One region of the Schinkia azotoformans genome, then DNA from elsewhere that is predicted to be linked to it. Evidence: riboswitches for the same ligand, from Rfam matches in the RefSeq annotation. Region 1 holds a riboswitch; each other region holds the start of a gene.
The links. A riboswitch is a leader RNA that binds a small molecule or an ion and turns the genes downstream of it on or off. The one in region 1 is predicted to bind thiamine pyrophosphate.
Positions count from the first base shown of each region.

Region 2: another riboswitch for thiamine pyrophosphate. It lies ahead of thiT (energy-coupled thiamine transporter ThiT); the one in region 1 lies ahead of thiD (bifunctional hydroxymethylpyrimidine kinase/phosphomethylpyrimidine kinase).
Region 3: another riboswitch for thiamine pyrophosphate. It lies ahead of thiM (hydroxyethylthiazole kinase); the one in region 1 lies ahead of thiD (bifunctional hydroxymethylpyrimidine kinase/phosphomethylpyrimidine kinase).
Region 4: another riboswitch for thiamine pyrophosphate. It lies ahead of thiC (phosphomethylpyrimidine synthase ThiC); the one in region 1 lies ahead of thiD (bifunctional hydroxymethylpyrimidine kinase/phosphomethylpyrimidine kinase).

Region 1 is NZ_JARSMD010000019.1:125,390-131,408, forward strand. It holds gene P9E47_RS11455 (methyl-accepting chemotaxis protein) at 1-1,003, opposite strand, end outside; gene P9E47_RS11460 (SpoIIE family protein phosphatase) at 1,044-2,441, opposite strand; gene P9E47_RS11465 (ATP-binding protein) at 2,451-2,876, opposite strand; TPP riboswitch at 3,026-3,124, shown strand; gene thiD (bifunctional hydroxymethylpyrimidine kinase/phosphomethylpyrimidine kinase) at 3,194-4,003, shown strand; gene thiE (thiamine phosphate synthase) at 4,000-4,647, shown strand; gene P9E47_RS11480 (YitT family protein) at 4,775-5,365, shown strand; gene P9E47_RS11485 (alpha/beta-type small acid-soluble spore protein) at 5,981-6,019, opposite strand, start outside.
Region 2 is NZ_JARSMD010000029.1:56,801-62,819, reverse strand. It holds gene P9E47_RS18445 (efflux RND transporter periplasmic adaptor subunit) at 1-974, opposite strand, end outside; gene map (type I methionyl aminopeptidase) at 1,077-1,832, opposite strand; gene P9E47_RS18435 (rhodanese-like domain-containing protein) at 1,936-2,367, opposite strand; gene P9E47_RS18430 (hypothetical protein) at 2,511-2,780, shown strand; TPP riboswitch at 2,816-2,925, shown strand; gene thiT (energy-coupled thiamine transporter ThiT) at 3,014-3,607, shown strand; gene P9E47_RS18420 (glycoside hydrolase family 31 protein) at 3,728-6,019, shown strand, end outside.
Region 3 is NZ_JARSMD010000021.1:54,845-60,863, reverse strand. It holds gene shc (squalene--hopene cyclase) at 1-1,133, shown strand, start outside; gene htpG (molecular chaperone HtpG) at 1,333-3,213, shown strand; TPP riboswitch at 3,336-3,444, shown strand; gene thiM (hydroxyethylthiazole kinase) at 3,640-4,446, shown strand; gene thiW (energy coupling factor transporter S component ThiW) at 4,474-4,986, shown strand; gene P9E47_RS13120 (dioxygenase family protein) at 5,139-5,921, shown strand; gene P9E47_RS13115 (DoxX family protein) at 5,984-6,019, shown strand, end outside.
Region 4 is NZ_JARSMD010000058.1:179-4,013, reverse strand. It holds rRNA gene rrf (5S ribosomal RNA) at 1-8, shown strand, start outside; gene P9E47_RS22685 (hypothetical protein) at 131-646, shown strand; gene P9E47_RS22680 (copper amine oxidase N-terminal domain-containing protein) at 789-2,042, shown strand; TPP riboswitch at 2,106-2,222, shown strand; partial or broken gene thiC (phosphomethylpyrimidine synthase ThiC) at 2,560-3,835, shown strand, end outside.

The DNA.
Region 1 (6,019 bases):
TTGATGTTTGGATTGTTAAGTCTCCACTGCCGCCCAACTCCATAGCCGTTTGAAGCTTCCTAATCGAATTAACAATTCTAGCTGAAATAAAGTAAGCAGCAAGAATCGCAAGAATGATGGCCACCGTTGAAATAATTATACTACTTTTTCTTATTTTATAAGCGGGGGCCATATAATCATCATAATTTGCTGTTACAGCAATGCTCCACTTAGCGGCAGGTTGGAAGGTAACAAATTTATAAATTCCTTCGTATGTATAATAGCCGCTCCCAGTTTCTCCTGCATTCATTTTTCTTACATATTCCTTTAGTTCAGTAGAACCTGTGTTCAGTACATTTTCTTTTAAAACCTTGTCTTTTACCGGGTGGGAAACTAAAAGTCCATCTTTATCTACCATATAGGCATATCCAGATTTACCAATTTTGATTTGTTCGGCTTTTTCAGTAATTTTATCGAATTTGACCGTACCAATTAGAAGGCCGTTAACCTTCTGATTATCTGTTAACAATGGGAAGGCAATCGCTATAACAGGTTCTTTCGTAACTTTTGAAGTTATAACATCACTAATAGAATATTTCCCATTTAGTGCATCCTTCACATATTGTCTATCTGATAAGTCTGTCACCTCATTGGTGCTGGAACTGTTCATATAAGCGATGCCGTTTTCATCCGTAATTAGGATCATTTCGATTAAATCTTTATTATCACTTACAAAATTTTGAAGCATGTTTAGTACAATGTTTTTATTCTCCGAATCACTTTCCCTCGTCATTTTACGTATAAGTTCAGTTTTACTTTGCAGCTGTATGAGTGATGTGGTGGATTGTACGGTTTGATTAATTGATTCTGCTGTTAATCTAGTTGTTTCAACTAATTCCTTTTCAATCGTTTCTTGCATTGAATCGGCTGTCATATTGTACGATAAAACGGCTAAAGCAATAATCGGCAAGGTTATTAGCACAACGAAGCTGCCTAATAATTTAACTTTCAGACTCATTTTCATTCAATCACTCCATCGATTTTAATAGGAATATATTATCATGTTATTTAATATTTATACATAGTCCAGATGCATCATCTGTGATAATAGTACTATTACTTAAGGCTACTAGCATTTCATATGAAGCTTGAAAGCTGCTTGGAAATTTATATTGATCTACATGTAAGTGGTCGAGTAAGCCATCCGTTAAGAAGTTGAAATAATCACCTGACTTAAACGGCATTTCATATTCTTCGAAGGGCATTGCTCCCATTATTCCTAAAAAAGCCCCTTCGACAGTAATCATTCCTTTTTGCTCCTTTGTCATTGCAATAAAGTGATTAATCCCACAAGAAACATACTTTAATGAAGATGTTAGAAAGTTAAATTCAAAGCAGATACCTGTTGCAAACGTCTCATTTGTTAAAAATTTAATAGATTCATGATTGACCCACTTAACTTTTTCTGCTAGTGATAAATCATGTTTATGGGCAGCTTGTTCAAATAAAACGTGAATATGCGAAGTGTGAAGAGCTGTATCCAAACCATGTCCCATAATATCGATTAAGTACCCATACAATGTATTTCTTTCCTTATCCCAAATATAATGATAAAAATCGCCGCTAACATATTCAGATGGTTTATATATACTTTTGATTTCAAAGTTTTCGTTGTTCAGCTCAGGTGGCAGAAAATCGACCTGGACTTTACCGGTTAAAACGAGATGCTTCAAGTTGGAAACCATCTGATTGAATGATTGGGCAAGATGCCCAACTTCATCACTGCGTTCAATGGTTAGCTTTTTAACATTGATATCTCCGTCTGCAACTCTTTTCATTAGCTGAATGACATCCGTAATTGGATGAATAATATGATGGATGCTTGCCCATGTGGCGAAAAGGAAAATGAATACATTTACAAGCATAATTGAAATCTGGATATTTTTAATAATTTCTACCTTGTGCTCTGAATTTTGCTCAATTTGATTCGTTACATTATTAACTTTTCTTAGTAACAAGAAGCTATCTTGTTGTATTTCAGCCGCTATTTGTCTCTTTTCAGATGGATCATCTGACTTAATAAGCCTGTCCAATTTCTGTGAAAAAGGCTGCCATTCATGTAATACCTCTACAAGGTGGGCTGTAATATTTGGCGCCTTTATTCCATGGATACCGGAGCTATTATTACCGAAAATAAGATCCTCTTGATTTTTCTCAAACTTTTTGGCTGTTACACGAAGTTGAGTGTAATAGATGGGATTGCTTTCTGCCACATGGTAAGCCTCGTTAACCATTTGTATCGTTAACATTCTTTGGGAACCCGCTAGATTAATTAGATGACTATCATGTTTATGTTCATCCAGAAAATTAATCATTACATAAAATCCAAAAAAGTTTAAAAGTAAGGCAATTGTAAAAATTGAACCAAGCTTTACTTTCAAACTCAAATCCTGAATCCGCATTTTTATCACCTATTGAATTTGTTTTCTGCGTTGTATATTTTTCACCAGCAACACATCATTTCCCTTCTTATTATAAATGACTTTATCCATTACCTGCTGCATAATAAATAAGCCTCTGCCTGATTCTTTTAAAGTTGTATAATTTATATCTTTCATCATATTAGTTTCATTTACCTTTTGAATAGTTTCATCTACTGCAAAGCCTTTGCCTCTATCTTTTACCCTAATAACTAGGAATCCATTTTTTTGAATTTTAACCCGTACCAGCACTTTTTTATTTCTTCCATGCTTAATAGCATTATTAACCGCTTCATTTAGGACGACCTCAACAAGAGTAGAATCATCCGCGACCATGTCTTTAATAAAATCGCTGATCCCATTGCGGAGGTACCTATAGCAAGTAAAATCATTAAAAGTAAGTGTAAATGTTTTCATTCATTAATCTCCTGTATGAAAAGTTTAAATTAATTATAATTTATAAGCCTTGGTTAATGTTTTCTTAATTATGAAACTTTTGTGTAATTAGTAACTTAACAAAGATAAAAAGTATTGATATACTAAATTAAGATTCATATAAATACTGAAAGATTAGCTAGGGGTGCCGTATGGCTGAGAGGACGATTGTCTAACCCTTGAACCTGATTTGGTTAGTACCAACGTAGGGAATGCGACTAATTCTGTTTTAAAACAGAAGGCCAACCTATTTTGGTTGGCTTTTTGTGTTGTATAAAAAGAAATGGAGTGAGTATCTAATGAAAGTTTTCAAGGCACTTACTATTGCTGGCTCAGATTCCGGTGGGGGAGCGGGAATCCAGGCAGATGTAAAAACGTTTCAAGAACTTGGTGTATATGGAATGACGGCTATTACGGCAATTACAGCACAAAATACAACTGGTGTACAAGGGGTATATCCGCTAAGTGTTGAAGGTATTGCAAAGCAAATTGATTCAATCGGTACAGACTTAACACCAGATGCAGTAAAGACAGGCATGCTTTTTAACAGTGAAATTATTAAGGTTGTCGCGGAAAAAATCACGCAATATCAATGGTCTAATCTTGTAATAGACCCGGTGATGATTGCAAAAGGAGGATCACCATTATTACAAGCGGAAGCAATCGAAGCCCTAAAAGATTATTTATTGCCAATAGCAACAGTTATAACTCCTAATATCCCTGAAGCAGAGGTGATATCTGGCATTAAAATTACAAATCTTAGTGAACGAAAAGAAGCTGCCAAACTTATTTATAATCTAGGTGCAAAAAATGTAATGATTAAAGGCGGACACGAAGAAACCGATCAAATGATTGATCTCTTATATGATGGAAACCGCTTTTTCCAATTTGAAAGCAAGAGAATTGCTACAAAGAATACTCATGGAACGGGATGTACGTTTTCTGCAGCGATTACGGCTGAATTAGCGAAAGGGAAAAACATCGTGGATTCGATATCAGTTGCTAAACACTTTATTCAAGCTGCCATTGAAGATGATTTGCGAATCGGCACAGGCCACGGTCCAACGAATCATTGGGCCTATAATAAAAGGGGAGCATTATGTAAATGAGATATTCCGAAGAAGAGCTAAGAAAAAAGCTTCAGCTTTATTTTGTGATGGGGAGCAATAATTGTTTGAAGGATCCTGAAATTGTACTACAGGAAGCGATTGAAGGAGGTATTACTTTTTTTCAATTCAGAGAAAAGGGGACCCATGCCAAAAAGGGCTCTGAAAAAATAAAGTTGGCAAAAAAATTACAGGCTATTTGTAAACAAAATGGAATTCCTTTTATCGTCAATGATGATCTTGAATTGGCACTTGAAATTGATGCAGATGGCATTCACATTGGTCAAGAAGATGAAGACCCGCTAAAAGTGAGAAAAATGATTGGTGACAAACTACTCGGTATTTCCGTCCATAACCTGAATGAGGCTAATCAAGCACTAGCACAAGGGGCAAATTATTTGGGAGTTGGACCGATGTACGAAACGACCACAAAAAAGGATATTCGTGAAGTGAAGGGACCTGAAGTTATCGTTGAATTAAGAGAAAATAACCTTACTGTTCCAATCGTAGGAATTGGCGGCATTCAAAAAGGGTTAATCAAACCGGTCATCGAGGCGGGGGCGGATGGAGTTGCAGTTATTTCAGCTATTAGCAATAGTGAGAATCCAAGGGAAGCTGTGAAGGATCTACTAGAAGAAATGAAATAAAAAAATTATAATGGAATTGGCTGTCTTACTTATGTCACTAGGCATTGGAAGACAGTCTTTTTTACACCTATTTCCGAATCAAAAGGCATATACATGTAGCATGTCCGTTACATGAAGGAGATGCAGAATGTCTTTTGTTAAAAAAGCAAGTGCAATTATCGCTGGGAGTATATCTGTTGCCATCGGAGTTAATTTATTCCTTTTTCCAAATGAATTATTGGATGGAGGAATGATTGGTATTGGATTAATTGTAAATTATTTGTGGGGATTTGAAACGGGACTTACGATTATTTTTTGCAGTATTCCGATTTTTATATTAGCTTGGTTTCGTTATCGATCTTATTTTTATAATAGTATTCATGGGTTTTTAGTTTCCTCATTTTTTATAGATGTCCTTTCACCGTTAAGGCATGTTCAATTATCGGAAATTCTTCAATCCCCATTAATAAGCTCTATTCTAGGTGGTCTGCTTGTTGGTATTGGAATTGGTACGATGCTTAAATTTGAGACGAGTACGGGCGGTACTGACTTGTTGGCGCAGTTTCTTTCAGATATGTTCAGGATGAATGTAGGGGTAATCATATTGCTCATCGATGCACTTGTTGTAATTATTGGCGGCTTCTTAATATCACCGGAAACACTATTGCTATCATTAATAACAATTTTTGTTGTCGGTATTTCAACCAGCTTATTGACATTGAAAATAATTCATTATTAGGCAGTTGGCGATTATCGCTAACTGTCTTTTTCGATCATTCACTTTTTAACATCGAAATAATCTACCTATTAAATAAAAATAGGAGCTTATCGGGGTAGATAAGCTCCTAAGGGGGTGGGGACAGGGGGCTGATAGTGAGAATTTGCTACTATCAACTGTTTATATAAGTATAATATGAATAACTAATAAAATCAACAAAAAATTATAATTATTTTACATTTTTTTGTTATTCGTATCTAGGTAGTTCTATATTGATTACATATTGCAGCTATGTTATAATTTAGCTAAATTAATATTTTGCGTGATTAGGAGGAGTCTGTCACCAAGGGTGTATTATGCCGTTGGTTCGACAAGGCTCCTTTTTGTCTGCAATTTAGGGGAGGGGTCTGTCAAAGTACAGGCCCCTTTTTATATTTTATTTCACTATTTCAATAGGAGGAGATGAATTTGAAAAAGGAAAAATTGACATTTGTAGAGGTATTAATTATGGCTGCCGCCATTGTAGCCGGGTTATTCATGGCAGCTGGGGTTGGCATGTTGTTCTCTTAATCTGATCATAAGGACCATTACGGAAAATGTAATGGTCCTTTAGCCATATTATAGAGTTGTCAAAAGTTAATATTGATTACCGGATAATTCAGCTTGTGCCTGCTT
Region 2 (6,019 bases), on a different contig from region 1:
ACCTCTACTTCAACACTAATAGTTCCGGTGTTTTGATTAGTGGACGGGAAAACATTGATCACTTTTCCTTGTTTTTTCTCACCATATAGATCGACTGTTACCTCTTTCTCTTTTTCCCAGTCAGCAATTTGATAATCAGGAACCGGGAGTAGCACCTTCAATGTATCCATTTGTGAAAGTTTATATATCGGGACTCCCGGGCCGATTAATTGTCCCCTTGATGCTAGCTTTGCCGTAATCACACCTGAAAACGGCGCTTTTAAGGATGTTTTCGCCAGCGCTAACTGGGCTTGTTCTTTTGAAACTTGTGCGTTTAAGAGTCCCGCTTGCGCTTGATTCACTCCAGCTTTTATTTGTTTTTCTTTCTCTGGACGAACTCCTTCCTCGATTAACGAGTATGCTAGTTTAGCACTTTCATAGCTATTTTGTGCATTTATATAATTAAGTTTGGCACCTTCAAGTGCCTGTGCGGAAATGGCCCCCGCTTCAAACAGGTTTTTCATTCGTTCATAATCTGCGGTGGCATTTTTATAAGCCTCTTCAGCCCGATCGACATTGAGCTTAATCTGTGACCTTTCTTGACTGCGGGCTCCGTTCGTTGCCTCTTCTAAACTTGCTTCAGCAGCCGATAAACTGGCATTGGATGACTGAATGGCTGCATTTGCCTTCTCGAGCTGAAGCTCATAATCCCGCCTGTCCAAGTTTGCTAGGACATCTCCTGAATTTACAAATTGGCCCTCATCAAATTGAAGGGACTTAATATTTCCACCAATCTCAAAAGAAATGATTGTTTCTTCCTTGGGTGTAAGTGTTCCAGATAGCCTTGAATACTCCACCCCTTTTTCTTTTTTCACAGCTTCTACCGCGACAACCTTTATCTCTTCCTTCGTCACGGCTGGTTCTGCATTACAACCGGTTAATAACAAAAGCGAAAAAGCAATTGAAGCAAAAGCGTTGTGCCTATTTGAACGCATACCTTTCTTCCCCCGTTTTTCTTAAAAATGGAAAATCCACTACTTATAATATTATAATTTTTGTAAAAAAAATAGCGGGAACATAGTCCCCGCCATTTCTTTTTATAGATTATCTTGGTCAGTTAAAATAACTGGACCATCTTTTGTAATGGCAATGGTATGCTCATATTGAGCAGAAAGTTTTCCGTCAATGGTGCGGGCCGTCCATTTGTTATCATCCATTGTACTTTTCCATTCACCAACGTTAACCATTGGCTCGATTGTGATGACCATACCTTCTTTAAGTCTTGTGCCTTTTCCAGGTTGACCATAATGAAGAATCATCGGTTCCTCGTGGATCGTTGGGCCAATGCCATGTCCTGTAAATTCACGAACAACCGAGAAGCCTTCCCCTTCAACATACTTTTGAATGGCATGACCAATGTCTCCAACCCGATTTCCAACAACTGCTTGTTCGATTCCAAGGTAAAGGGCTTTTTTCGTTACATCAAGCAATTTTGTTGTTTCTTCAGTTGCCTCGCCCACTTGATATGTCCAAGCCGAATCCGCAAGTGCTCCATTTAAATTTACAACCATATCAATGGTTACAATATCACCATTTTTTAATGGTTCATTTCTCGGAAAGCCATGGCAAATTTCATCATTAACTGATGCGCAGGTTGCAAATTGGTAGCCTTGATACCCTTTTTGTTCAGGTGTAGCACCGTGCTTTGCAAGAAAATCTTCAACAAAACTATCTATTTCACTCGTTGTAATTCCCGGTTTAATCATGTTTGCAATTTCAAGGTGGACTTTCGCTAATAATTTTCCAGCCTCATGCATTAATTCAATTTCTCTTTGTGATTTTAAAGTAATCATTGTATGCCTCTTTTCAATATTATTTCTAATATTACTATTTTAATCTAAAAATCCTTTGTAATCCATATATCCATATTATGCAAATTACAAAGGTGCTCTATTATTATTTTGTGACTACTTCCCCAGTCCACTCATTCATGCCCCCGGTCATATTATAAATTTGCTTCATTCCATTTTGCACTAAGATTTCACTAGCTTGAGCGGAACGATTTCCGGAACGGCAGACAATTAAGTATTGCTCATCTTCGGAAAATTCATTTAGACGTGACTCCATTTCCTGTAGCGGAATTAAATTCGCATCAGGAATATGGCCCTCTTCATATTCTTGCGGAGTTCGCACGTCAATAACTGTGATCCCTTGTTCAATCAGCTTTTCCGCCTCATTTACATCAACATTAGTATACGCGCCTTCTTCAACGCTTTCTGCATTTCGTGGAGGCTGTGATGATGTTTCTGTTTGAGTATTTCCTGCTCCGGAACAACCGGCTGTTGTGATGGCTGCTGCCAGAACGAATATAGTTAGTAATTTCTTCATAAAAAGTCTCCTTTTGTTTTGCTGTACAACTTTAATTTTACACGATAATAGTAATACGAATATAAGTATTTTTCACTATCACTGTTGTTTCTCGGTGAATTATGTTAACATTTGACGTGATACTCATGAGGGAGTGATTGCTCTTGAGCCTTAATCTTGATGATGTAAAAAAGGCATTTTTAGACTGTGAATTTCCTTTTTATAAAAGTTTGGAAGTAGAAGAAAATAAGGCTGTGTGTACTTTATACAGTATAAAGTCCGATTTTTATTCTACCATTATGATGGAACTTTCCAGCTACGAAAAGCTCATTCACCAAATATCAATCGAACTAATTAAATTTAGATCAAATGAAATGCTAATAAATCAGACTGCTCAGACGCAAGCAGAATCAATCGCAATTCATCTTGATTAATTTAAAATTTACAAACGATGTCACTACTGTTATAGTGAAAATGTAAGGGGAGCTAAGGGAACTTGGCTGAGAGGATACTAGTCCGTATCGACCCGTTTAACCTGATCTGGGTAATGCCAGCGTAGGAATGAACATTTACTTTGAATGTTTTCATACTTTTTACGCTTTTAGCTGGCTACCCTGTGGGTAGCTTTTTTTATTTTATTTTATTTTTTTGGGGAGGATTTTTACTTATGAAGAGGAGTAAAACGTTATTTTTAGTCGAAGTTGCCTTATTTTCAGCATTGGCTTATGTTTTTGATTTATTAGCAAATATGGTTTCATTAAGAATTTGGCCACAAGGTGGTTCTATCTCCATTGCCATGGTTCCCGTTTTCCTAATTGCTTTCAGATGGGGGATTAAAGGTGGCATGCTTTCGGGTCTCTTACTTGGTGGGCTTCAGGTTTTAACCGGGCAAGCGTATATTGTACACCCTATCCAAGGTCTATTAGATTACTTCATTGCTTTTATCGTTATTGGACTCGCTGGTGTGTTCATGAAACAAATACAGCATGCTATTAATGAGCACTCAAAAAGTAAAGTTACTACCTATGTTATTGCCGGAACACTATTAGGAAGCGTTTTGCGGTATGCAGCCCATGTTATCGGCGGGATTGTCTTCTTCGGTGAATACGCACCATCAGGAACTCCTGTAGCCCTATACTCACTTTTATATAATGGCACTTATATGCTTCCAGCCTTTATTTTAAGTGCCATTTTTGTGTCATTGCTTATTAACACTGCTCCGAAGTATTTCGATGTTACAAATGCAAAGTTCAATTATTAATTATGCTTGCTTGGTAATGGCCGTCCCCTTGGGGATGGCTGTTTTGTTTTGGTGCCCCCTCCCTCCCATTATGGTAAAATATTCTACATAGAGAAAATAAATTTGAGGGAGGGTTTATTTATGTTAGAAGATTCAAGCTTTGCGATACGTCCTGATTCTACAAAGAACCTGACGAAGATTAAGTATTTCGATATTGGGTCGCTCCTCACTTTGCAGCAAAACGAATCAATATTCACTTTTCACTGTCAACACGGATTTGTTAGTTTACTTTTTTATAGCGATGATATTGTAAGAATAATCATGGACCCTTCTTCAGAGCCTTCCTTAAAGAGCAGTGTTGCTTTGGTTAAACAGCCAGATCCTGTAAAAGTCCAACTAGAAGAGCTTGATGAAAAGATCATCATAGCGTCGCCTAAACTTACTGTCGAACTTCAAAAATCACCGCTACGTGTTTGCGTCAAAGATAAAAATGAAAATATCCTTGTTACCGAATCCAATTTGGGAATGGGGTGTACAAGTACGAATGCTGTATTTTGTTTTAAAGATATGGATGCGGATGACCATTTTTACGGTTTTGGTGAAAAAACGGGTTTTCTTGATAAGCGGGGAGAAAAAATGACGATGTGGAATTCAGATGTCTATGCCCCGCACAATCCTGAAACTGATGCGTTATATCAATCAATTCCCTACTTCATGACTATAAGAGACGGGAAAGCCCACGGGATTTTCTTTGATAATACATTTAAAACAACATTTGACTTCAAATCAAACAATGATGCTTATTCATTTTTAGCCGAGGATGGGCAGCTTGATTATTACATTTTGGCAGGTCCATCGCCTAAAGATGTGATCGAGCAATATACCGATTTAACAGGGCGGATGCCTCTTCCTCCTAAATGGGCACTAGGCTACCATCAGTCCAAATATAGCTATAAATCGGAGCAAGAAGTTAGAGAGCTTGCTAGTAAATTTGCCGAAAAGCAAATCCCAATTGACGCGATTTATTTAGATATTCATTATATGGACGGCTATCGAGTTTTTACGTTCGATCGTGCTGCCTTTCCAGATCCAAAACAACTCATACATGATTTAAAACAAGAAGGTATCCATGTTGTACCAATCGTTGACCCAGGTGTCAAAAAAGATCCAAATTACTATATTTATAAAGAAGGTGTCCTCGAAAACCATTTCTGCAAGTACCTGGAAGGCGATCTTTACCTCGATGAAGTTTGGCCGGGAATAAGTGCCTTTCCTGATTTCACAAATACTGAAACGCAAAAATGGTGGGGGGAAAAGCATTCCTTTTACACCGATTTAGGAATTGAAGGAATTTGGAATGATATGAATGAACCTGCTGTTTTTAACAAAACAAAAACGATGGATCTTGATGTGATTCACAATAATGATGGTGACTTAAAAACTCATCATGAACTTCACAATGTATATGGTTTATTAATGGGAAAGGCCACATATGAGGGCTTAGAGCAGCAGCTAAATGGCAAGCGGCCCTTCCTGCTCACCCGTGCAGGCTTTGCCGGCATCCAACGATATGCAGCTGTTTGGACAGGTGACAATCGGAGCTTTTGGGAGCATCTAGAAATGTCGTTGCCAATGTTGATGAATCTTGGCGTATCAGGGATCCCATTTTGCGGACCTGATGTTGGCGGCTTTGCCCATGACTCGAACGGGCAATTATTAACGAGATGGATGCAGGTTGGCACTTTTACACCTTTTTTCCGAAATCATAATGCTCTCGATACAGTAAGGCAGGAGCCATGGTCATTTGGTGAAAAATATGAAAAAATTATAAAAAAATATATCCATCTTCGTTATCAGTGGCTTCCTCATCTTTACACTTTATTCATGGAAGCAAGCCAATCCGGTATACCTGTGATGCGTCCGTTATTTTTAGAATATCCAAATGACTCAAAGACAACCAATCTCTCAGATCAATTTTTAATCGGGGAGAATGCCCTCATTGCCCCTATTATGAAGCCTGACACATATCACCGCGTCGTTTATTTACCGGAAGGGGATTGGGTCAATTACTGGACAGATAAAGTTATTCAAGGTGGAACCTATATCCTTGTTGAAGCTGACCTGGAAATACTGCCGATTTTTATAAAAAAAGGATCAATGATAGCTCATGGAGCGATCAAGTACTCAACAATGGCACCGGAAACCAATATGGAAATTCATCTCTACCCTAATGAAAACGAAGACATCACTTACACGTTATATGATGACGATGGGGAAACATTTGCAAATGAAAAAGGTGAATATTTTCTTAAAAAAATAACATGTCAACAAACGGGGTCCGATATTCAGCTATCAATTAAAAATGAGCATTCTTCATATAAACCTAACTGGAACGAGTGGACACTTGTAATTCATCTTTTAAAAGAACCGCCA
Region 3 (6,019 bases), on a different contig from region 1:
CGGATGGCACTTTACTAAGTTATTTTAGTTCGACTTTTTTAATGATCTTTGCCCTTCTTTCGCTCGGGATTTCGAAATCAGATCCTATTATTGTCAATGCTGTAAAAGCCTTAAAATCAATGATATCCCGCGATATCAATGGTCTACCCCATATGCAATTTACTACAGCGAATGTATGGAACACTTCCCTCCTAACCTATGCTTTACAGGAATCAGGGATTTCATCGGATGATATCGTGGTCAAAAAAGCGAACAATTACTTATTAAAAAAACAGCATTATAAATATGGCGATTGGGTCATCCATAATCCATCAGCCCTTCCTGGAGGTTGGGGTTTTTCCGAAAGTAATACGATTCATCCCGATGTTGACGATGCAACCGCTTCTTTACGATCCATTGCAAGAAATGTACGGAAAGATTGGAGATGTAGGCAGGCATGGGATAGGGGCATCCAATGGGTATTATCTATGCAGAATGATGATGGTGGATGGCCGGCCTTTGAAAAGAATACGAATAGTAAAATCGTCCATCTGTTCCCGGTTGAAAAAGCAGAGTATTTTCTTACTGATCCATCCTGTGCAGATTTAACGGGAAGAACTCTTGAATTTCTTGGAATGTATACCAACCTTTCTAAAACGCATCCATCGATTAAAAGAGGGGTGGATTGGCTTTTGAAAAATCAAGAGAGAAATGGGTCTTGGTATGGTCGTTGGGGAATTTGTTATATTTATGGAACATGGGGAGCAGTTACAGGGTTACGGGCAGTAGGGATTTTACCTACCGATCCAATGATCTCAAAAGCTGTAAAATGGCTTAAGGAGATCCAAAATAGTGATGGCGGCTGGGGTGAATCATGCCAAAGCGATTTAAACAAAAAATATATTCCGTTGAACGCTAGTACATTGACACATACCGCCTGGGCCGTTGATGCCCTCATTGCCGCAAGTGATAAGCCGACAAGATCGATTCAACGGGGTATTGATTATTTATTAGAAAATATTCACAAAGAGGATTGGACGACTAACTATCCGAAAGGTGCGGGAATGGCTGGTGACTTTTATATCCATTACCATAGCTATCGTTATATCTTTCCAATCCTAACATTAGCACATTACCGTAAAAAGTTTTCTTGAGCGATTTAAAGGCTGACAGGGTGGTAAACTTTTACCACTCTTTCGACCTTTTTGTGATATTGTAAAGTTATATAAAAGTAGACCAGTAATTTTATTGACAGAAAACGGGTAATATGATATTTAAATTAATGGTTAGTATTTAGCACTCGGTTTGGTAGAGTGCTAATATTATTAATAAACTTTTGAAAGGAGAAATAGCATGACAAAAATGCAGTTTAAAGCCGAATCAAAAAGACTATTAGAAATGATGATTAACTCCATCTATACGCATCACGAGGTATTTTTACGAGAATTAATTTCAAACGCCAGTGATGCTATAGACAAAATCTATTATAAAGCGTTAACAGATGATAGCTTAACCTTTAATAAGGACAGCTACTACATAAAAGTGGTACCCGATAAAGAAACAAGAACATTAAAAATCATAGATACTGGTATCGGAATGACAAAAGAAGAGCTGGAGAATAATTTGGGTACCATTGCAAAGAGCGGGTCCTTAGCTTTTAAAACTGAAAACGAAGCGAAAGATGGCTATGATATTATCGGTCAGTTTGGCGTTGGTTTTTATGCAGCATTTATGGTCGCTGATGTAGTCACTGTCATCACTAAAGCATTAGGCAGTGAGGAAGCCTATAAGTGGGAATCTGAAGGTGCCGATGGCTATACGATTGAGCCTGTAGAAAAGGATTCAGTAGGTACCGAGATTATTTTAAAAATTAAAGAAAACACGGAAGATGAAAAGTATGATGAGTATTTGGATGAGTATAGACTAAAATCCATCATCAAAAAATACTCTGATTTTATTCGTTATCCTATTAAAATGGATATCACATCGAGCCGCCCAAAAGAAGGAAGCGACAACGAATTCGAGGACTACACAGAAGAACAAGTGATCAATAGTATGGTTCCAATTTGGAGAAAAAACAAAAATGAGTTGACCGGGGAAGATTATGAGAATTTTTATGCTGAGAAGCGTTATGGATTCGACAAACCAATCAAGCATATCCATACAAGTGTCGATGGTGCTGTAAGATATAATGCAATATTATTTATACCGGAAAAAGCTCCATTTGATTATTATTCAAAAGAATTTGAGAAGGGGCTCGAGTTGTATTCAAATGGCGTCTTAATCATGGAAAAGTGCGCTGACTTGCTTCCAGATTATTTTGGCTTTGTCAAAGGTTTGGTAGACTCAGAAGACTTATCACTTAATATTTCACGAGAAATGCTTCAGCATGACCGCCAATTAAAGATCATTGCGAAAAATATTAATAAAAAAATTAAGAGCGAACTGCAAAGTTTATTGAAAAATGATCGTGAGAAATATGAGAACTTCTTCGATTCCTTTGGCAGACAATTAAAATATGGAGTTTATAGCGATTTTGGAACACATAAAGATGTATTACAAGATTTATTGCTATTCTACTCTTCAAAAGAGAAGAAGCTTGTTACATTAGATGAATATGTATCAAGAATGCCTGAGGACCAAAAATATATTTACTACGCTTCCGGTGATTCTGTTGAAAGAATTGATAAAATGCCACAAACAGAACTGGTGGCGGAAAAAGGCTATGAAATTCTCTATTTCACCGATGAAATCGATGAGTTTGCGATTAAGATGCTGATGACGTATAAAGAAAAAGAATTTAAATCTGTTTCAAGCGGAGATTTAGGGATTGAAGCTGAGGAAAATCAGGAAGATAAAGCTGCAGAACAGATAGAAAACAAAGAGCTTTTTAGCTATATGAAGGAAATTTTAGCTGGTAAAGTTAAGGATGTTCGAATCTCAAAGCGTCTAAAATCACATCCGGTTTGCCTATCCACAGATGGTGAAGTAACGATCGAAATGGAAAAAATATTAAGCATGATGCCAGGTAACGAGAATGTAAAGGCTGACAAGGTATTAGAAATCAACGTAAACCACGACGTCTTTAAGTCGTTACAAGATGCCTTCGCCAGTGATAAAGAGAAAGTAGCATTATACACAAATCTATTGTATAATCAAGCACTTTTAATCGAAGGTCTGCCAATTAACGACCCAGTTGAATTTACGAATGATATTTGTAAGATTATGGTGTGATTTTTATTTTACAAAAACAGCCCGGATTCTTGTGTGTGGAATTCAGGGCTATTTTCTTTAATTAATGATTGAAGTTACTTTACAATTTGCTATTGAAGTTATATGATTAATATGAAATATTGGAAAACTACTAGGGGTGCCCGGATGCTGGGCTGAGAGAAAAATTTTCGTTTTCAACCCTTTGGACCTGATCCGGATTATACCGGCGTAGGAAAGTAGATGGTTTACATACTTTTCTTATTGTTATTGAAGCCAGGTTCTGTTTTGAGGATCTGGCTTTTTATATTGATCGGTTATCATAGGCTAGTTTGATTCCCGAAAGCTGAACTTGAAAGTCAAACTGGGAATCAAAGTTCCTATTTGATCTTTAATTCGAAAAAACTATAACTTTAAGCGATAACAGATAATAAATAACGGAGAATAAAAATGAACAAAGAGATATCAAGCAAATTAATAAACAAAATCAGAGAAAATAAGCCTCTTATACATAACATCACAAATATAGTGGTAGCTAATTTTACAGCAAATGGTTTATTAGCGCTCGGTGCCAAACCAGTCATGGCATCTGCTCCGGAAGAAGTTGCGGAAATGACTAAAGCGGCCAATGCTCTTGTATTAAATATGGGAACGTTAAACAGAGAGCATCTAAAAGCAATGATCAATTCCGGTAAAGCGGCCAATGAAAAGGGAATCCCGGTTGTGGTGGATCCTGTTGGAGTTGGTGCTACTCAATTCAGAACGGAGTCGGCACAACAACTACTCCGTGAGGTTAAAGTTAACTTCATAAGAGGGAATGCAGCAGAGATTGCTAATCTAATAGGGCAAGCATGGGAGATCAGAGGTGTTGAAACAGGTAAAAGCGGTGGGAATATTATTGATTTAGCTAGGTTTGCAGCACAAAAACTTCAGGCAACTGTAATTGTTACTGGAAAAGAAGATACCATTACAGATGGGGCAACTACATTCTTAGTTCGTAATGGTCATCCATTATTAACAAAGGTGACTGGAACTGGCTGTTTGTTATCTGCAGTTATAGGTGCATTTGCGTCTGTGGGAGGTGTCTCGCTCCAAGCAGCAGTAGCTGCACTTACTACATATGGAATTGCGGCAGAAATTGCCGCCGCCAAAACAGCCGAGGTTGGGCCAGGTAGCTTTCAAATAGAATTTATTAATCAACTAGCACTTATAAGCCCGACGCAAATTGAACAAAACAGCCAATTTGAAAGATTATAAGGTAACAAAAACAAAGGAGGAGTGTCTATGGCAAAAACAATGAAAATGACAATGACAGCGATGCTTGTTGCTGTAGGAACTTTGACAAGTCACTTATTCTTCATTCCACTTGGCTTTGCCAAGGTTTTTCCAATGCAGCATTTTATAAATGTATTGTCAGCCGTGTTATTAGGCCCGGGATACGCGGTAATGCAAGCATTCTCAGTTTCCCTAATAAGAAATATGATGGGGACAGGGTCCTTATTTGCTTTTCCAGGAAGCATGATTGGCGCCTTTTTAGCTGCTTATTTGTATCAAAAATCAAAGAAGTTAATGTTCGCTTTTATGGGTGAAATTGTTGGAACTGGAATTTTAGGAGCAATTGTTTGCTATCCTATTGCCACACTTGTTTTGGGGAAAGAGGTTGCCTTATTTGGTTTTATTCCGGCCTTTTTAGCAAGTTCAATTGCTGGTGGAATATTAGGACTTATTATTCTTAGTATTGTCCTTAAAAACTCCGCATTCAAAACGTTTCAACAGAATAATTTTTTTCAGAAATAAGGATGAAAAAACACAGAGCTTGGTTCTTATAACCGGAACTCTGTGTTTTTTATTTGCATCCCATAAACTAATTCTCTACTATAAAATATAATAAAAGGCAAAATAATATAAAGTACAATAATTCATTTTAATAAATTCTAGGGGGAATTCACATGATGCCATCATTGTTTATCGCACACGGATCACCAACACTTGCAATTGAAGATAATTTATATACACAATATTTAACTGCATTAGGGAAAACTTTACCAAAGCCAAAAGCCATCGTATTGTTTTCGGCTCATTGGGTGTCGCCAGTCCAAACGGTTAGTAATGTTGACGAATTTAAAATGATTTATGATTTTTACGGTTTTCCTGATGAAATGTATAATATCGTTTATCCTGCAAAAGGATACAAGGATTTAACAATTGATATCGTCGATTTATTTAAGGAGCATGGGATTTCCTTTAGGGTTGATGAAACCAGAGGACTAGACCATGGGGCATGGGTTGTCCTAAGATTGCTATATCCAAATGCCGATGTTCCTGTCATTTCAATGTCGGTTAATCCGAACCTTTCACCAGAAGAACAATATAAAATTGGAACGTCTTTATTTAAATTAAGGGAAAAAGATGTTTTAATTATTGGAAGTGGTGGAACCGTCCATAACCTAAGAGCACTAAATTGGAGCAAACAAAGTGGAGATGCTGACGGGTGGGCCGTTGAATTTGATGATTGGATTGGTGACCATATTAACAAGTGGGATCTGGATTCACTATTTAAATATGATGCAATAGCTCCTAATGCCGAGTTAGCTGTACCGCCTTATGGAAACGAACACTTTGTTCCTATCTTTTATGCGATGGGGGCGGCCGATAATGAGAAAAAGGCAAAATTAATTCACTCCAGCTATCAATATGGAAATCTTAGCCATAGTGTATGGCAATTTGGGTAAGAAACAAGCATACAATGAATTAAGGACAAATAGTTCTTGATTAATTGGGGGTGCTTTAAGAAGTGAATAAAAGTGAGATTAGTATTTTACTTTTACGA
Region 4 (3,835 bases), on a different contig from region 1:
TGCCAAGCGAACAAAAGAACAGCAGAGTTGCTGTTCTTTTTTTATAATTTTTTTGTTTTATATTGTAACGTAACTGATTTTCCTTCGTCTTATTAATGGAAAATATTTCATGATGAAGGAGAAATTAATTATGTTCAATTGGAAAAGTATTGCAATATTTGGGATTGTGAGTCTTGGTTTATTTGGGTGTAGTACAGCACAAGAGAATGCTACTACTGAGGCAAAAGCTCCTGAAACAAATCAAAACGAACAAATATCCGCTGATGAGAATAAAGAACAAAATGGAACAAGCCAAGAAATTAGAACCTATGTTAATCAAACAGATGCTTGGATGTTAGAATTACCATCTACATGGAACGATGTTCATATCGTCGAGTCGGGAAGAATGACAGAATTTATTTTTCCATCTCAAAATCCTGATTACAAGCAATCTCTTTTCTGGATTAATACTATTTCTGAAGAGGAGTGGGAGAAGGCACAAGCAGAGGGTCCAACAGGATCTGCGAAGGAAATTACTCGAAAGAACGGGGACGTTTACCTATACTATACCCCACTCGATCAAGTACTTGAAGATAATGAATTGAAACGATATGAAGAAATGGTGAAAGATATCCCTAAAATTATTGAAAGTTTCAAATTTGAATAAATTCTTTTTGTTTAGCCTCTTAAAAAGTGGAGATTTCGACTTTTTGGGGCTTTTTTAATATTTCTTTTTACTTATTACAAAATATTGGCAAAAAGGATAAAATGGAAATAGACTGGATAAAAAAATATAAGGAGATGTAGATATGATAAGAGTTTCAAAGATTTTTACTTGTGGGCTTATCGCATCTGTCATTTTATTATGTACAACAAGTGGAGTGTTTGCTGCAAACCAAAATTTTATTAAACAGATCAGCGACGAGTATAGTTCTTATGAAGGGAAAATATTTAATGAATATAGGGTTTTCCAACAATCAAGCTTAAAAGAATATGAGGATTATCAAAAGGACGAATTTAATTCTTTTGATAAGTTTTCAAACCAAACCGATTCCGATCTTCAATATCTTGATGGATTATTAAAAAAGGATTTTGAAAGCATTCAAGCACAATATGATGGGAATTCCTCCTATTCAAGTAAGCTAAGAGATTATCAGAATAAAATAAATTCCAATTACCTGAATAGCCCAATGCAGAAATATGCAAACAGTATCAATCCTAACTATTTAAATAGTTTAATGATGAAATTTAAAAATGCAACAAATGAGAACTATTTAAACAGCCCGATGATGAAATATAAAAACGCAGTTAATGAAAATTATTTAAATAGCCCAATGATGCATTATAAAAATGCGGTAAATGAAAATTATCTTAACAGCCCGATGGCGAGGCTTAAGAATGGCAGTAATATTAACTATACACTAAGTATTATGAACCAGTATAATAGAGGAAAAATTAGCCAGGATGCAGCCGGCAAACAATGGAAGGAATTGCTTCAAAAAGAAGGACAAGCCATTCAAACTGTTAAAAGTCAATCTACACAAAGTATTCAACAAATCGCAGGGGATTCAAAAGATGCCATCCTCAATCAAAAATATGAAACAGTGAACGGGATTTTAAAGCAGCGCGAGCAATCATTAGAAACAATAGCGAAATTGCGCAAAGAATATTTTGGGGAAGAAATCGAGTTCGATTCATTAATCCCTGATTTAGGAAAAATAAATGTCCTGATTGATGGGGAATGGCAAGCTTTTAAACAACCACCAACTGTTATGAACGGGGCAACACTCGTTCCGATGAGAGTAATTTTTGAAAAGCTTGGTGCTGAAGTTAAGTGGCATCCGGAAAATCAAACCATAACTGCTAGTAAAGGAAGCACGTCTATGTCGCTTGTTTTAAATAACAATAAAGCAACGATTAACGGAAAATCTATAACACTTCCAGTAGCACCTAGGTTAATTCACGGCAACACAATGGTACCGCTTCGTTTTGTAAGTGAATCACTTGGAGCTGAAGTTGAGTGGGATGGACAGAATAAAACAGTGTTCATTTTTTCAAAATAAAAAAATTCTGAAAAATCCCTTTCCCTTTTTTGAAAATTCATGTATACTAAATTCAAATTTAATAGCAATAACTAGGGGAGTCCAATGAGCTTGGGCTGAGAAAGAAACCGCGTTGAAGTTTCTTGACCCTTTGGACCTGATCTGGATCATACCAGCGTAGGGAAGTTAACTTCTTCTTTTTATATGCCTTTAATACATATAAAGCCGGGTCCATCCTTTCATTGATTGGATCCGGCTTTTTCTGTGTTTTCTCCTTTGGTGTTAACCATCTACCTGTTTTGCTCTAGATCTCGTCCGCCATTTATTAACTTTATTCAGTAGAATCCCTCACTAACACAGATGCTGAGATGAATGCAAACTAGTACTAAATTCAGTGGGGGTTCAAATTCTATCTGAATAAAGTTAAAGCCTCCGGCGGATGCCACGGATTTTCAGAGGTAGTTTTTCGAGCAAGCTCGAAAAAATCCGGGCACAAATACGCCAAGGCGCATTTGATAAAAAGGGAGAGATTTAAACCATGTCAACATCCTCATTAAATGAAAAAAGTATTTCCATTATGTCAAGCTTTCCAGGAAGTAAAAAGGTTTATGTGACTGGATCAAGGCCGGATCTTAAAGTGCCTATGCGTGAAATCGAATTAAGCTCGACAACCGGCACATTTGGTAAACAAGAAAATTCACCGGTAAGAGTGTATGATACAAGTGGTCCTTATACTGACCCTGATTATACTGTTGATTTATCTAAAGGCCTTCCAGTGCTAAGGAGTCCATGGATTCAAGAACGGGGCGATGTGGAGGAATACGAAGGACGAAAAATAAAGCCTGAAGATAACGGTTTTCAAGTTAAAAATGATCCGAGGGCTAATCAGGCCGTATTCCCAGGATTAAAACGTAAACCGCTGCGTGCGAAAAAAGGAAAAAGTGTTACACAGCTTCATTATGCCAGAAAAGGAATAATCACACTAGAAATGGAATTTATCGCAATCAGAGAAAATATGAAACCAGAATTTATTCGTGATGAGGTGGCAAAAGGTCGGGCCATTATACCGTCTAATATAAACCATCCGGAAATAGAGCCGATGATCATCGGGCGAAATTTTCATGTGAAAATTAATGCGAATATGGGAAACTCAGCTGTAACGTCCTCCATTGAAGAAGAGGTTGAAAAAATGACATGGGCAACACGATGGGGAGCAGACACTATTATGGACCTTTCAACAGGTAAAAATATTCATACGACAAGAGAATGGATTATTCGCAATTCTGCTGTACCTGTTGGTACTGTACCGATTTATCAGGCTTTAGAAAAAGTGAATGGAATTGCAGAAGATCTTACTTGGGAAATTTATCGCGATACATTAATTGAGCAAGCAGAACAGGGTGTCGATTATTTTACTATTCATGCAGGCGTGCTTTTACGTTACATCCCGCTAACTGCGAACCGTGTAACAGGTATTGTTTCCCGCGGTGGTTCCATTATGGCCCAGTGGTGCTTATACCATCACCAAGAAAACTTCTTATATACCCATTTTGAAGAAATCTGTGAAATTATGAAAACGTATGATGTTGCCTTTTCATTAGGTGATGGTCTACGTCCTGGATCAATTGCCGATGCAAATGATGAGGCCCAATTTGCTGAGTTAGAGACATTAGGGGAACTCACAAAAATAGCATGGAAGCATGATGTTCAAGTGATGGTTGAAGGTCCAGGTCATGTGCCAATGCATTTGATTAAAGAAAATATGGATAAGCAATTAGAAGTGTGCCAAGAGGCCCCATTCTATACACTTGGTC